3 regions of the Rhodococcus sp. NPDC058521 genome follow, and region 2 is predicted to be linked to each of the others. Evidence: riboswitches for the same ligand, from Rfam matches in the RefSeq annotation. Region 2 holds a riboswitch; each other region holds the start of a gene.
What was found. A riboswitch is a leader RNA that binds a small molecule or an ion and turns the genes downstream of it on or off. The one in region 2 is predicted to bind cobalamin.
Positions count from the first base shown of each region.

Region 1: linked by a shared signal. The riboswitch ahead of ACFWO3_RS01875 (ABC transporter substrate-binding protein) and the one ahead of ACFWO3_RS20395 (ABC transporter substrate-binding protein) in region 2 are both predicted to bind cobalamin.
Region 3: linked by a shared signal. The riboswitch ahead of ACFWO3_RS05615 (ABC transporter substrate-binding protein) and the one ahead of ACFWO3_RS20395 (ABC transporter substrate-binding protein) in region 2 are both predicted to bind cobalamin.

Region 1 is NZ_JBHXNL010000001.1:404,060-409,522, forward strand. Features, by position in the region: gene ACFWO3_RS01870 (MMPL family transporter) at 1-2,072, opposite strand, end outside; cobalamin riboswitch at 2,182-2,340, shown strand; gene ACFWO3_RS01875 (ABC transporter substrate-binding protein) at 2,443-3,435, shown strand; gene ACFWO3_RS01880 (FecCD family ABC transporter permease) at 3,444-4,529, shown strand; gene ACFWO3_RS01885 (ABC transporter ATP-binding protein) at 4,526-5,305, shown strand; gene ACFWO3_RS01890 ((2Fe-2S)-binding protein) at 5,298-5,463, shown strand, end outside.
Region 2 is NZ_JBHXNL010000017.1:81,547-87,009, reverse strand. Features, by position in the region: gene dnaK (molecular chaperone DnaK) at 1-1,792, opposite strand, end outside; gene ACFWO3_RS20400 (hypothetical protein) at 2,023-2,334, opposite strand; cobalamin riboswitch at 2,474-2,608, shown strand; gene ACFWO3_RS20395 (ABC transporter substrate-binding protein) at 2,651-3,688, shown strand; gene ACFWO3_RS20390 (FecCD family ABC transporter permease) at 3,688-4,725, shown strand; gene ACFWO3_RS20385 (ABC transporter ATP-binding protein) at 4,722-5,463, shown strand, end outside; gene ACFWO3_RS20380 (ABC transporter permease) at 5,389-5,463, opposite strand, start outside.
Region 3 is NZ_JBHXNL010000002.1:290,898-296,360, reverse strand. Features, by position in the region: gene ACFWO3_RS05630 (DoxX family protein) at 1-49, opposite strand, end outside; gene ACFWO3_RS05625 (DUF4188 domain-containing protein) at 51-527, opposite strand; gene ACFWO3_RS05620 (carboxymuconolactone decarboxylase family protein) at 687-1,142, shown strand; gene ACFWO3_RS05615 (ABC transporter substrate-binding protein) at 1,160-2,218, opposite strand; cobalamin riboswitch at 2,274-2,395, opposite strand; gene ACFWO3_RS05610 (lipase family protein) at 2,385-3,626, opposite strand; gene ACFWO3_RS05605 (Lsr2 family protein) at 3,833-4,180, shown strand; gene ACFWO3_RS05600 (amino acid permease) at 4,196-5,463, shown strand, end outside.

The DNA of each region.
Region 1 (5,463 bases), on a different contig from region 2:
GCCCACCAGTTGGCCTCGCCCATGAGCTTGACCAGAGACGGCACCAGCAGCATGCGCACGACGGTCGCGTCCACGATGAGTGCGACGATCATGCCCACACCGAGGAACCGCATGATCGACAACCCGGAGATGGTGAAGGCGCCGGTCACGATTACGAGCAACATCGCGGCGGCCGTGACGATCCTTCCGGTGCGTTCGGCACCGAACTTGACCGCGTCCTCTGTGCTGGCGCCTTCGCTGCGGGCCTCGACCATGCGCGACATGAGGAACACCTCATAGTCCGTGGACAACCCGAACACCACAGCGAGGATCAGGACCACGAACGTCGGTTCCAGCGGTGACGGACTGACTCCGAGTAACCCGGCGCCATGGCCGAGTTGGAAGACGAAGGTCAGCACTCCGAATGTGGCGGCGAGGCTGATGCCTGCCATCAGTACGGCCTTGATGGGCAAGACAATCGACCCGAACGCCAGGAACAGCAGGATCAGCGTCGAGATCACCATGATCGCCACCATCACGGGCAGCCATTCGGTGATGGCGGCGTTCCCGTCGTCCACCGTGGCCTGGCCGCCACCCACCAGAATCTCCGTGCCGTCCGGTGGGTCGAGAGCACGCAGGCTCGATACGACGTCGCTCTGCTGGTCGGTGTCGGCGCCCTCCGAATAGGTCACCTGGACGGCCGCCATGTCGGCGCTGGCACCCACCATCGTCGCCTGGCTCACGCCATCGATGCCCTGAGCCTTCGCGGCGACCGCGGTGCCGTCGGCGGGCGTGGGTGGCGAGCCGTCCACGCCGCGAAGAATGACCGTGGCGCCGTTACCGGTCGTGGGGAACTCGTTGACCAACGTGTCGGTCGCCGTGCGGGCCGAATCGCTTTCCGGCAATGCCGTGTAGGTGACCTCGCCGAGCGTGGCTTTCGTCAGGGGCGCGGCCAGTACCAGCAGACCGATCACGATGGTGACGGCCACGGCGACGGGCTTGCCCATCACCCTGGTCACAACCGACCCCCAGAACTTGCGAGCGCGTTCCTCTCCCCGTTTGGCCGCGTCCTTGCGCCAACTGAGTGCATTGATGCGATGGCCGAGGATCGCGAGCAGCGCGGGAACTGCAGTCAGTGACAAGAGTGCGGCACTGGCGACTGCGGCGATGGCGCCGAATCCCAGCGATTTGATCACGTCCTGCGGGAACACGAGCATCCCGGAGAAGGCGCAGATCAGCAGCAGTCCCGAGAACAGAACGGTGCGACCGGCTGTGAGAACGGTCCGCTTGGTCGCCTCCAACGGTGAAGCGCCGGAATCCAGCTCCTCACGGAAGCGACCAACGATGAAGAGTCCGTAGTCGATGGCCAGACCCAGCCCGAGCAGGGAGGTGACGTTGATAGCGAAAGAACTGACATCGGTGAACAGGGTCAGCAATCGCAGGGTGGCCAGTGCGCTGAAGATGGAGAGCAAGCCGACGAACACCGGAACCGCGGCGGCGACGAGGCCGCCGAAGATGAACACGAGCAGCACCAACGTGACGGGCAGGGCGATGCCCTCGGCGAGAACGAGGTCGCTCTGGAGTCGGTTGTTGAACGCGACGCCGACCACCGAGTTGCCGGCGAACTGAACGTCCACACCTGGCACTTCGAGTTTCGGGAGCAGGTCGTTGAAGTTCGCGACGTTGATACCGGCATCCGGGTCGACCGTGATTGCGGCCGAAGCCATCGACCCGTCTGTCGAGGTCATCTGAGCCTTGGCCGCACCCTCGGTGCTCCAGTAGGAGTTCACCGAATGGGTCGGCACCTCGTTCTCGAACGCGGTCAGGTTCTCGGTCACCGCCGGGCCGATGTCCTCGAGCGTTTTGCCTTCGGGTGGGGTGTAGATGGCGATGATGTCCGGCGTCTGCGGCCCGAGGTTGTCCTCCACGATCTGGGCGACCTCGGCCGATTCGCTGCCCGGGTCGATGAAGCCACCCTGGCTGAGCTTCGAGAACACGCCGGTGCCCCACACACCGCTCACGATCACTGCGAGGACGGCGAGAACCAGCACCCACCATTTCCGTGTGACGACGAGCGAGGCCCAACGTGTCATGCGTTCTCTCCGGATCGGTAGGTATCGGCTGGCTGATTCGCACTCCGACTGTAATGGCGGTGCGACAGGTGGGACAGATGAGTGATCGGGGTCTCCGACCGGCGTCTGCGGCTATTCGGGCATACTCGACACTCACGTGCAGCCAGTCGATGGGGGAAGCCGGTCCGAATCCGGCGCTGACCCGCAACGGTAGGTGGTCGACCACGCCATTCGGACAGGTGTAGGTCGACCACGAGCCCGATTACCCGTCGGCCGGTGTGTGGCCCCTGTTCGTCGTGGTCTGCGAAACGGAGTCCTGCCGCCTGCGGTGCTGAGCCGTGGGTTTCGGCCGGTCGTTGGTTCGTGGCTCTGAGCCCCCAATGAGGTTTGTATGCGCTTTTCACAATTTGCTCGCGGTGTAGCCACTGTGGCCGCGACTGCTGCCCTGGTCGCGGGATGTTCGCGCGGCGAAGCCGTGCAGCAATCCGAATCGGCCGAGGACTTCGCCGAACCCGTGTCGATAACCAACTGCGATCGGACACAGGAGTTCGAGTCGCCACCCCAGCGAATCGTCTCGATGAACGATCACGTCACGGAGGTGCTCGTCGAGATGGGTGTGGGCGATCGGATCGTCGGCATGGGTTACCAAGACGCCGTTCCCCTTCCCGAGTTCGAGGAGGAGTTCTCGCAGATTCAGGGGTTGGCGCATGAGTACCCGACATCGGAGCAGATTCTCGACTTGGACCCGGACCTCGTGGTGGGCGGAATGAAGAGCGCCTTCAACGAGAAGGAAGGTCGCTCACGCGACGCGCTCGAGGAGAAGGGTATTTCGACGTTCCTGTTCTCGGAGTACTGCGGGACCGGATTTTCCGATATCGGCATGCTCGAGAACGACTACGCGCAGCTCGGACAGATTCTCGGCGTGGAGGAAGCAGCCGGAAAGGTGTCGGGTCGGGTAGTCGAGGGCCTGGAACAACTGCGCGACAAGATCGGTGACGCGCCCCCGGTCCCGACCTTCTTCTACGACTCGGGCGACAGTGCTCCGATGACCATCGGTGGTGTGGGCGCCGGACAACTGATCGCGGACTACTCGGGGGCGACCAACCTCTTCTCGGAAGGTGAGAAACCGTACCCGGACACCACCTGGGAGACCATCGGTGAGCGGGCGCCCGAAGCGATCGTCGTTCTCGACTACGGAGACAAGAACGCACAGCAGAAGATCGACTTCCTGAAGTCGCAGCCGATCATGATGACGACACCCGCCGTGCAGAACGATCGATTCATCGTGGTTCCCCTCGACGACTTCTTCGAGAGCCCTCGACTGCTGCTCTCCGCCCAGACCATCGCGGAGGCCCTCCATCCCGATCGTGTGTCGCAACCGTGACGAGCACGGTGGAGCGACTTCGGACGCAGGTTCCGCAAGCCGCGGAAAGTGGCCGGCGGCGTGGCCGACTGGGGTTCGGCGCACTGCTCGTGCTTCTCACGGCCGCATTGCTGTTCGTCCTGGGGCTCGCTATGTCGTTCGGATCGGTGCGTATCCCTATCGGGGACGTGTGGGCGATCGTCGGACACGCGTTGCTGCCCGGCAGCTTCGAAACGTGGTGGTCGGCCGCGCGCGAATCCATCGTTCTCGATTCCCGTCTGCCGCGTGCGGTGACGGCTGCGGTGGTGGGCGCCGCGCTGGCTCTGGCCGGTGGTGTAGCGCAGGCCGTCACGCGTAACCCACTCGCCGATCCCTACCTGCTCGGGGTGTCCTCGGGAGCAGGCTTCGGTGTGGTCCTGGTGATGGTCCTGGGCGTCGGGGCAGGCGCACTAGGGGTGTTCACGATTCCGGTAGCGGCATTCGTGGGCGCGATGGTTCCACTGTTCCTGTCGTTGGCGATCGGCGGACGGTACCCGCAACCGACTGCCATCATCCTGGTCGGTGTAGCACTGGCGCAGGTGTTTTCAGCTTTCATCACCTTTTCGCTTCTGGTGGTGGCGAACGAGGACGAAATCAGTGTGGTGCTGCATTGGCTCGCTGGCGGGCTCGGTGACGCGCGATGGTCCACGTCGGTGTTTCCCACTCTGGCGCTCGTTGTGGTGGGCGCCGCGATCCTGCTCAGCGCAGGGCGAATGGATCTGTTGAAGACAGGCGACGACGGCGCAACCGCTCTCGGGATGAACGTCCGCAGATTCCGTGTGTTGCAGCTGATGGGCGTGTCCCTCCTCGCGGGCGCCGCGGTTTCGGTGGCGGGTGGAATCGGATTCATCGGTCTGCTGATTCCGCACCTCGCCGGTTACCTCGTCGGAACTCGAGCAATCCGGCTGCTCCCCGTTGCCGCGTTGGTCGGTGCCGTCGCTCTGGTCGCAGCAGACGTTCTCGCGAGGGCCCTCATGGAGAACACTGAAATTCCGGTCGGCGTCATCACCGCGATCGTGGGCGCCCCGATATTCGTGTGGATGCTCTATCGCCAGTACAGGAAGGCGGAGCAGTGAACGGATCTCTTGCTCTGGAACAGGTTTCCGCAACCCTCGGATCGCGGCAGGTGTTGCACGGCATCGACGTCTCCGTGCGGCCGGGCGAGATTCTGGGACTGGTCGGACCCAACGGTTCGGGCAAGACCACCGCGCTGCGCTGCTGCTACCGCGCCCTGCGGCCGAGTGGTGGCACCGTGTGGGTGGACGGTGCAGACGCCGAATCCGTAGGCCGCAGAAAGCTTGCGACCACCATCGGCGTGAGTAGTCAGGAGCCGCAGGCTTCGGCCGGGTTGTCGGTGCGTGAGTCGGTGGGACTGGGCCGGGTCCCGCACCAGGGATGGTTCGATCGGCCAACGGAGTCCGATCGTGCGATCGTCGACGATTGCCTTCGTCAGATGGACTTGACCGAACTCGCATCGCGAGATGTCCAGGCGCTGTCCGGTGGTGAGCGGCAACGAGTATCGATTGCTCGTGCCTTGGCGCAGCGGCCGAAGATTCTGCTTCTCGACGAACCGACCAATCATCTCGATCTCCGTCACCAGCTGACCGTGATGAAGGTGCTCGGGGATCTGGCAGCGACCGGCCTCGCAATCGGCGTCACGATGCACGATCTACGTATGGCCGTCGAATACTGCGACAGGCTCGCGGTGCTGGACGATGGAAGCGTGGTGGCCGACGGCCCACCGGCCGAGGTTCTCGACGACGGTTTGTTGGGGAGTGTGTTCGGAATCAAGGCGCATGTCCGTTCGCACCCGAAGCGGTCGATGGAGATTCTGGGTCTGGCCGATGATTGACGTGTATGCAGTGACGGCGGAGCGGGTTCCGATGATTGCCGATCAAGTTCGTCCCCCTGCGGGTGTGTCGACATTTCCGGCAGAGCGCATGGTGGACCCGGAGTGGATGGCAGACCGTGTGGCAGACACGGGACGTCGCTGGGGGAGTACGGATGCGC
Region 2 (5,463 bases):
CAGCGCCTCCATCTGCGGATGCACCGTCGGTGTTGGACGCTTCCTCGGCGGCACTGGCCTCGTAGATGGCCTGGCCGAGGGCCTGGGACTCTGCACCCAGCTTCTCGACGGCCGCCTTGACTGCCGAGATGTCGGTGCCGGCAAGCGCGTCCTGCGCCTCCTTGATCGCTGCCTCGACCTTTTCCTTGGTCTCGGCGGGCACCTTCTCCTCGTTGTCCTTGATGAACTTCTCGGTCTGGTGCACGAGCGACTCGGCCTGGTTGCGGGTCTCGGCCTCTTCACGACGGGTCTTGTCTTCCTCGGCGTGAGCCTCGGCGTCCTTGACCATGCGGTCGATCTCTTCCTTGGACAGACCGGAGCCGTCCTGGATCTTGATCGTGTTCTCCTTGCCGGTGCCCTTGTCCTTCGCGGTCACGTGCACGATGCCGTTGGCGTCGATGTCGAAGGTGACCTCGATCTGCGGCACGCCACGGGGGGCGGGCGGCAGCTCGGTGAGCTCGAAGGAGCCGAGCAGCTTGTTGTGCGAAGCGATCTCGCGCTCACCCTGGAACACCTGGATCTGCACCGAAGGCTGGTTGTCGTCGGCCGTGGTGAAGGTCTCGGACCGCTTGGTGGGGATGGTGGTGTTGCGCTCGATGAGCTTGGTCATCACGCCACCCTTGGTCTCGATACCGAGGGACAGCGGAGTGACGTCGAGGAGCAGAACGTCCTTGACCTCACCCTTGAGGACGCCGGCCTGCAGTGCGGCACCGACGGCCACGACCTCGTCCGGGTTGACACCCTTGTTGGGCTCACGTCCACCGGTGAGTTCCTTGACGAGCTCGGAGACTGCGGGCATACGGGTGGAACCACCGACGAGCACGACGTGGTCGATGTCCTTGACGGCGATTCCGCTGTCCTTGACGACGGCCTGGAACGGCGCGCGGGTGCGGTCCAGCAGATCGGAGGTGATCTTCTGGAACTCGCTGCGGGACAGCTGCTCGTCGAGGAACAGCGGGTTCTTGTCCGCGTCGACGGTGATGTAGGGGAGGTTGATCGAGGTGCTCTGCCCGGAGGAGAGTTCGATCTTCGCCTTCTCTGCAGCCTCGCGCAGACGCTGCAGGGCCATCTTGTCCTTGGTCAGGTCGATGCCGTTCTGCGACTTGAACTTCTCGACGAGCCAGTCGACGATGCGCTGATCCCAGTCGTCACCACCGAGGTGGTTGTCACCGGACGTGGCGCGAACCTCGACGACACCGTCGCCGATCTCGAGCAGCGAGACGTCGAAGGTACCGCCACCGAGGTCGAAGACCAGGATGGTCTGCTCTTTGTCGCCCTTGTCCAGGCCGTACGCGAGAGCAGCTGCGGTGGGCTCGTTGACGATGCGCAGCACGTTGAGGCCCGCGATCTGACCGGCTTCCTTGGTGGCCTGACGCTGTGCGTCCTCGAAGTATGCGGGAACCGTGATGACGGCGTCCGTGATGTCCTCGCCCAGGTAGGACTCCGCGTCACGCTTGAGCTTCATGAGCGTGCGGGCGCTGATCTCCTGCGAGGTGTACTTCTTGTCGTCGATCTCCACGTTCCAGTCGGTGCCGATGTGGCGCTTGACGGAGCGGATGGTGCGGTCGACGTTCGTGACGGCCTGGTTCTTGGCGGGCTGGCCAACCAGGACCTCACCGTTCTTCGCGAATGCGACGACGGAAGGGGTCGTGCGTGAACCTTCGGCGTTGGCGACCACTACGGGCTCGCCGCCTTCCAGCACAGACACGACCGAGTTCGTAGTACCGAGGTCGATACCGACGGCACGAGCCATAAGTGTTTCCTCACTTTCGTATTGCAGCTGGTGAACTTGTGTGAACGCTGCGATTGGGCGCTTGGATTGTGACGCTGGTGAGCGCCCTCCGCTCAAGTTTGCACCCGGAGGGCTCCCGGCGTCAACTCGAACCTGAGTCTCATGCGCTCAAGTCTGTCGTAGTGCTCAACGGGCCGTGTCGCAGGATTGTTCCCGAAACAGAAAATTCCCAGCTCGAGTGAGGTACGGACTCAAATCGTGCACGCGCCGTTCGCCGAACCACCGTAGTAGGGCTCGGGGTCGAACGGATCGGTCGCCGTCCCGCCGTAGTGCGCGTCCGGGTCGTACTCGTCGTTGCTCGTGCCCCCGTAATACGGGTCGGGGTCGTACTCGTTGTCGGAGCCGGAGGCACTGCAGTAGACGATCGGCTTCGGCCCGTCGTGGTCGATGGGTGCTGCGGCGGCCGTGGGGGCGAGCGCGACGGCCGCGGCGATACCGACCGAGGCGAGACAAGCCGAGGAGACGACGGCTGCGAATCGGGTGATTGCGGTTCGAGTGGTCATACCCGAATACTTCGCTTCACCAGGGGAAACAGCATCCAGGAGATACCCGATTCGACCCCTGAGATTTCGACCCCGAGACAACCCTCGCTCACCCATGAGGTCGTCACTCGTGTGGCCGCCCTTCACGACGAGCAACCGAACCGGTATACGGTGATTCGGGCCTCCCGGCCCGTGATCGGAGGGGGAACCCGGTGCGAATCCGGGACTGACGCGCAACGGTGACGATTCACGAGGAATCGAAGTCCGATCGCCCTCCGCTCACAACTGGTTGTCACGGCTCCGCGAACGAGCCCCGACTCGAGGAGTTGTGCGCACCGTGCACGTATCCCTTCGCCGTACCCCGACGATCCTGTGCGCCGCAGTCCTGCTCGCATCCGGTTGCGCGTCCAACGACCAGGGCGCAGGAGAGAACATCGAGTCGGGCGGCAACTACCCGGTGACCATCGAGAACTGCGGACACACCGTCACCGTCGACTCGCCACCCCGACGCGCCGTATCGCTGAATCAGGGTTCGACCGAGATTCTGCTCTCCCTCGGGCTCGCGGATCGGATGGTGGGAACCGCCACCTGGACGGACCCTGTTCGTGACAACCTCGCCGCCGACAACGAGCGCGTTCCCCGGCTCACGGACAACAACCCGGCCTTCGAGGTGGTCCTGGACACCGAGCCCGATTTCGTGTCGGCGTCGTTCGTCGGCACGCTGGGTCCGGGAGGCGGCGTCGCGGATCGAGATCAGTTCGACAAGCTCGGCGTCCCCAACTACGTCTCGCCTGCCGATTGCGAGGGCAAGACGGACGGGGGCGATTCGGACGGCGCCCGTACCGAACCACTGAGAATCGACGCGATATACAAGGAGATTCGCGACCTCGCCGCCGTCTTCGACGTGCGTGAGCGCGGCGAGCAGTTCGTCTCCGAACTGCAAGCACGATTCGAGGTGGCGTCGGACGCCATCGACGCATCCGGGGTATCGCTCGCGTACTGGTTCGCCGACATTCAGGCGCCCTACATGGCGGGGTGCTGCGGTTCACCGGGTGTCATGACCGATTCGGTTGGCGCACAGAACATATTTGCCGACACCGCCGACGAATGGCCGCAGGTCAGTTGGGAGACGGTGCTCGACCGCGACCCCACCGCACTCGTACTCGGCGATCTGAGCCGCCGCTCGATCGAGGGCGACTCCCTGGACAGCAAGATCGCATTCCTCGAATCCAATCCCGTAACCCAGCGTCTCTCGGCGGTCCGCGACAAGCGATACATCATCGTCAACGGGGCCGACATGAATCCCTCCATCCGTACCGTCGACGGCGTCGAGAAGGTCGCCGAAGCGCTGCGCGGCTGGGGCATGACCAATTGATCGCGCCTTCCATCCGCAACGATTCCGCACTGCTACGAGGTGCACTCTTCGCCGGTTCGCTGGCGATCCTCGTGGTCTCCGTCGCGGTGGCGATCACCATCGGCCCCGCAGCACTGTCCGTCGGCGACGTCTATGCCGTGATCCTCGAGCACTGCGGGCTCGGCACCTCCGGGGTGAGTCGAATCAAGGACGGGATCGTGTGGGAGCTGCGACTGCCCCGCACCCTCCTCGCCGCCGTGTGCGGAGCCGGGCTCGCCCTGTGCGGTGCGATCATGCAGTCGTTGCTCCGAAACCCACTCGCCGACCCCTACGTTCTGGGCATTTCGTCCGGCGCTTCGACCGGTGCGGTGTCGATCGCGGTACTCGGTGTCGGTGGCGGAGCGGTGTCGTTGTCCGTCGGCGCTTTCGGCGGTGCGGTGCTGTCGTTCGCGCTCGTCATGTTGCTGGCCGCCGGCGCGGGTGGCGGCACCGAACGCGTCGTTTTGGCCGGCGTTGCGGGCACCCAACTGTTCGCCGCGCTGACGTCCTTCATCGTGATCTCCTCGGCCAACGCCGAGCAGACGCGCGGCATCCTGTTCTGGCTACTCGGCTCGCTGGCCGGCGCCGATTGGACGGATGTACTCGTGTGCAGCGCGGTCGTCGCGGTCGGCGTCGTGCTGTGCCTGGTGAAGGCATCTGCGCTCGACGCCTTCACATTCGGCAACGATGCGGCATCGTCACTGGGCGTGTCCGTGCGCTGGGTTCGTATCCTCCTCCTCGGGATCACCGCCCTCGTGACGTCCGCTCTCGTCGCTGCTGCCGGGGCGATCGGATTCGTCGGCCTGGTATTGCCGCATGCCGCCCGGTTCGTGGTCGGACCGAGGCACAGCCGGTTGTTGCCGGCCGTCGTGATGATCGGCGCAATCTTCATGGTGTGGGTCGATGCCATCGCCAGAACGGTCTTCGAACCTCAGGAGATTCCGGTCGGAGTCGTGACCGCACTGATCGGCGTACCGGCGTTCGGCGTGATCCTCTTCCGAATGAGGAGGAGCAGATGAGCCTGTCGGCCAAGGGCATTCGGTGGAACCGTGCCGGACGGACCGTCCTCGACGACGTGGGCTTCGAGTCGTATCCGGGTCAGACCATCGGCCTGCTCGGACCGAACGGGTCCGGCAAGTCTTCGCTGCTGCGGGTGCTGGCAGGCATATCACGTCCGGATGCCGGGGAGGTGCTCGTCGACGGTGCGGATCTCCATTCGCTGCCGCGCAGACAACTCGCTCGTCGGCTTGCGATGGTCGACCAGCAGGTTCACACCGAGGTCGACATCATGGTCGCGGATGTGGTGCGGCTCGGCCGGATTCCGCACCGCGGGCTGTTCGGGGGCGACCCCCGCGCCGATGATCGCGCTGTCGACGCCGCGTTGGCGAACACCGGGATGACCGAGCATCGACGGCGGATGTGGCACACCCTGTCGGGTGGGGAGCGGCAACGTGCCCAGATCGCGCGGGCTCTTGCGCAGGAGCCCACCGAACTCCTGTTGGACGAGCCCACGAATCACCTCGATATCTCCCATCAACTGGAGATTCTGTCGCTCGTGGCGGAGCTGCCGGTCACCAGTTACATTGCCCTGCACGACCTCAACCTGGCCGCCATGTTCTGCGATCGGGTACTCGTGCTGCAGCGCGGTGCCGTGGCGGCGTGGGGTCACCCATCCGAGGTCATCACCGAACAGTTGGTGCAGTCCGTCTACGACGTGTCCGCCACGGTCGCAGCCGTCGACGACGGGTACCCCGTGG
Region 3 (5,463 bases), on a different contig from region 2:
GTGCGGCCACCGCCAGCGTGACCAGAATCAGGGCGATCAGCGGTTCCATGTCAGTTCTCCGTTCGTAGTTCGGAGCGCTCGATACGCGCCCTGGCGTGGTTCGTTCCCTTGGACACAGGTACCCGGGTCGTGAACCGGGCCAGCCCGATCTCGGGGGTGTCCACATACACCGATTCCGCGCGGTCGACGACGTAGGTTTCGTGCCAGACACCCACCGCACCAGGTGTTTTAGCGGCGCGTCGATTGAATGCCGCCCACGCCGGGCGATGCTCGGCGGTGCGGTCGCTCGCGTAGGCGTAGAGCTTGTCGAGCGAATTCCAGTACTGGATGACGGTGGGATGAAGTCCCGTGAAAGTCATCCGGTATCCGAGGAATCCGTACTCCGGTTCCCGGGACAGCTCACGGAGCATGCGAGGCATCGCCACCAGCGCGGGGAGCCAGAGATCAGGCCTCCACCAGCGGTTCACCGTCATCCCGATGAGAAAGACGACGAGTTGGCCGTCGTGTGAATGCGTATGTCGTTGCATCTACCCTCCTTCGGAGTTGGATACTGCTACTATCCAAAGTATGGATAGTAGCAGTATCCAATGTCAAGGGCTTTCTTGCGGGTCTTTCGGCTGTCACGAAGTTGTGGGCCGCTCCGTCATAGGTGTGGCGAACGAAAACCACACACGAAGGAGACGGCGATGCAGGCACGAATGAAGAACCCGGTGATGGTTCTCCCCAAAGCGATGAAGGCGCTCTACGCGTTGAGCACGTCCACCGGCGACGTCGATCTACCGGAACGGACGGTGCATCTGATCCACCTGCGCGCGAGCCAGATCAACGGATGCGGAGTGTGTGTCGACATGCACGCAAAGGAAGCGCAGCAGGCCGGCGAGACCAACGAGCGACTCTTCGCGGTATCGGCCTGGCGCGAGGCGCCCTACTTCGACGACGCCGAGCGCGCTGCGCTCGCACTCACCGAGTGTGTGACCCGGCTGAGCGATCGCGCCGAACCGGTCCCCGACGACGTGTGGAGCGACGCCGCCGACGTCTACGACGAACAACAACTGTCCGCGCTACTCGTTCAGATCGCCGCGATCAACGCGTGGAACCGGCTCAACGCGAGCACGCGGCAGATTGCCGGCTCGGTGGGCTGAGACGGGTTCTGCAGGGATCAGGAGGGTGATCCCTGCAGCCCGGCCGACAGCTTCTCGATGGCAGCTACCTCGCGTATCCCGGGATCGAGTTCGGAACCGGTCAGAATCACGTAACGCCGGTCCGGTACTGCGGACATCTCCCGGGTCACCGGATTGGACTCGAGGAAGGCGATTTTGGTGTCGAGCGAGTCACCCTCCACTCGAGTGCGGCTGAGGTCGCCGAGAACCAGTACTTCGGGGTCGCGGTCCGCCACCGTCTCCCAACCGATCTCGGGCCAATCCTCGCTCGAATCCTCGAAAACGTTGGTGGCACCCACTTCGGATGCAAGCAGTCCGGGCGCGGAACAGCAGCCTGCCATGAACGGCTGGTCGATCCCGGAGAACCAGAAGGCGACGCTCGGGGACGGGGTGTCGCCCGCCAACGCATTCTTCGCCGCGTCCACTCGTGCCCGAAGTTGTTCCACCAGTTCTGCGCCGCGTTCCTGGACATCGAAGATCGCGGCCAGCTCGCGGATCTCCCGATAGAGAGTCTCGATGGTGAGTTTCTCGCTTCGTGTGACCGTGTCGCCCTCGACAGTCGCGCCGGTGCACACCGACGGCGATTGGTACGTATGGACGCCGAGTTGTTCGAACCGGGAGCGTTCGGCCACCACGCCACTCGTGAACGTATGTGCGCTTGCAGAGGTGACCAGGTCGGGTTCGGTATCCAGGACCGTTTCGAGAGAAGGGTCGTTGTCGGCAAGTCGCGGTACACGCTCGTTGGCGGCTGCGAGCTCGGGCAGAACCGGATCGAACCAGGTGGACGTGCCCACCATGCGGTCGGCAAGTCCGAGGGACAGAAGAATCTCGGTGGAACTCTGGTAGAGCGAGGCCGCGCGCTGCGGTGGCCCGTCGAACGTGACGGATTCGCCGCAGTTGTCGATGGTCAGTGGATATACCGTGTCGCCCGGCTGTTCGGAAAGGCTGGACGAGCCGGATTCAGGTTCGGGTGACGTTCCGCAACCCGCCAGAAGCGATGCTCCGAACAGGAGTGCCGTCGCGTGTGCGGCGCCCCGCCGGAGATGTGATGTGCGCACGAGAAGGGCGCCCTTCTGCTCTGGGCTCGTTCGCGGAGCTCGAGGTGGTTCGGGCCGCGTGTAGGCACGACCCGGCAAGTATTCGGACTCGGGCTTGGGCCCATCACCGTTGCGCGTCAGTTCCGGGTTCGCACCGGATTCCCTTGCTCGGTCGAAACTGACGATATCAGCAGGTGGCAGGTAGCGGCTCGCCCCGGAATCGAGCGTCCATCCAGTCCAAAGCGGGCACCAGCCCCAGGGCGGCCGCCGAGAGGTGGTCCGGACTCGGGGTGAGCGTCGTCTTCACGTACGTGCCGGCCTCGCAATAGCGTGCGGTGGTTCTGTCGATCGCGTCGACCGGGATCAAGACGTCGGTGGGGCTGTGCCATTCGAATATCGGTGTCTCGGGGACACCCGGATACAGCTCGAGGCTGTTCTCCTCGAGCACCTTCCAGGCGTCGGGGTCGTCCATGAAGTTCGGGTTGTCGGTGAGTTCGGCTGCATTCTTGCCGACTCCCCAGAACATGATCTCGTTCGTGCACCCGTTGTTGATCAATCCGCGTAGCCATCGGCCCTGATTGTTCAACTGGCTGCTCAGGTGGATGCGATCGGGATATTCGCGTTCGAGGCCGATCGCGGCAGCCATCGCGAGGCCGAATGCCGGGTGCGGATTGACGCCGAGGGCCTCGGCCATCGTGGTCAGGTTCATCGGAGTGCCGCCGTGGGCAGCACCCACGATGTCGAGTTCCGGTGCATATTTCGGGGCCAGAGCGGCCGCCCAGGCGGTGGCCATGCCGCCGCCGGAGTAGCCACCCAAGGCCACCTGGCTGTTCGTGACACCCAGCTCGGGAACCTTCTTCACGGCACGAATTCCGTCCAGGGTGATCTGACCGCCGAGCTTCGCCGCCCCGTACGCCATTCGTGGACCGAGATGATCCGGGAGTGCAACCGCCCATCCTCGGGCAAGCGCGATGTTGAGACCGGGGGCCTCACGAATCTGCGTGAAGGGGTCGCTGGTGTAGAGCTCGGTCGCGATCTTGCACTTGTGTCCGAGTGAATTGATGATGTGCTGATAGGACGCCAAAGGGCCGTCCGGCTGATGGTTCGGTGGCAACAAGTACGTGGTGTTGGCAGCGATCGGCAGCCCACGCGAATCCGTCGACCGGAACAGGACTTCCCATACCGCGCTGCCCGGGAAGTACAGGTTCGGGGGCATCTGTCGAATGTTCAGCACATCCCCCGGCGCTCGCTCCGCGAGGTCGGGTGGCGGCGCGTAGAACGGGTCCGGGTCCGGCGTCGGCAATCCGAGCACCGATGCGGGCGCCGTGTGTGGATCTTGGGCGGCCGCCGTCCCGGCGCCGGCAAAAGCCGCACCGAGCGTGACGCTCACAGCAAGCACGAGTAACGGACGAAGAACGCGTGAGACCATGGCCTACCCCACTGTTTTGCCTGATGGACACCGCTCACTATGCCAAGGTCGACGTACGCGCATGAGTGTTTCGCGCCGAATCGTGACAAACCGGACGGTCCGGTTTTTGTAGGTCGGGTGCGGTGAATGGCATCGCCGACTTTGCGGAATTGCTACAACTCGACGTAATCTTGTCATCGAGTTTTCACCGACGATTGGATTGATTCGTGGCAAGAAAAGTAATTGTTGAACTGGTGGATGATCTCGACGACACGCCCATCGAGTCCGGAGAAGGCGAACACATTGTTTTCGCCGTCAATGGAACCGAATATGAAATCGATCTGAACGACAAGAACGCGCAGGAATTCCACCGCAAGCTGGGCTACTACATCGAGCATGCGGCGAAGGTTGCAAGCGGCAAGAAGCGGACGGCCGGTTCGTCGACCTCATCCCCGCGCCGCAGCAGCGAACAGACCAAGGCGATCCGTCACTGGGCTGCCGCAAACGGCTATGAGGTGTCCTCGCGTGGCCGCATTCCCGCCGAGATCGAAGAGGCATTCAAAGCAGCTCACTGACTCGGTCACAGATACATGGACAACATTGACGCCGGCCCCTCGGTCGAGGGTGAATCGGCTGGACTTCGGCGTGGCCTGACGGCTCGGCACATTCGATTCATTGCACTCGGGTCCGCCATCGGCACAGGGCTTTTCTACGGTTCGGCAGAAGCGATCGACCGTGCCGGGCCCTCGGTACTTCTCGCATATCTGATCGGCGGCGCGGCCGTGTACATCGTGCTTCGTGCGCTGGGAGAAATGGCGGTCGCGAGCCCGGTCTCCGGATCGTTCGGTGAGTATGCGACAAGACATCTCGGCTCTTTGGCGGGGTTCACCACAGGGTGGACGTACACGTTCGAGATGGTGATCGTGTGCCTCGCCGACGTCACCGCGTTCGGCGTGTACATGGGCTTCTGGTTCCCCGACGTGCCGCGCTGGATCTGGGTGCTCGCGATCGTCTTCTTCATCGGTGCGGTGAACCTCCTCGGCGTGAAGACCTTCGGCGAACTCGAATTCTGGTTCACGCTGGTGAAAATCACAGCGATCATCGCGATGATCGTGGGCGGTGCCGCAATTATCGTCTTCGGATTCGGGATTCACGACACGGAAGTCGGTGTGTCCAATCTGTGGACGGACGGCGGGTTCTTTGCGACCGGAATCGGCGGATTCATAGCATGTTTCGCCATTGTCATGTTTTCCTTCGGTGGAACCGAGATCATCGGAATCACCGCGGGCGAAGCAGAAGACCCTGCTCGGACAATTCCTCGGGCCGTGAATACCGTTCCGGTGCGAATCATTTTGTTCTACGTGCTCACCCTCGCCGTCATCATGGCGATAAATCCGTGGCAGGAGATCGGCTCGGACGAAAGTCCGTTCGTCCAGATCTTCGACGGTCTCGGAATCGGTTCTGCCGCGACGGTCCTCAATATCGTGGTCATTACCGCCGCCCTGTCCGCAATCAACAGCGACATATTCGGTGCCGGCCGAATGATGTACGGAATGTCTTGCGCCGGTCAGGCTCCCGCAGTGATGCAGCGGGTCTCCCGCAACGGAGTTCCGTGGATGACCGTGGTGATCATGGCGGGAGCCCTGCTCGTCGGTGTGCTGCTCAACTACCTGATCCCCGACAAGGTCTTTCTGGTGATCGCGTCGATCGCTACCTTCGCGACGATCTTCGTATGGATCATGATCCTCCTGTCCCAGTTCCAGGCGCGGCGGCGCATGAGTGAACAGGAATCGACCGAGCTCGCCTTCCCCGTCCCGTTCTGGCCGTATGCACAGATCGCGGCGATCGTCTTCCTGGG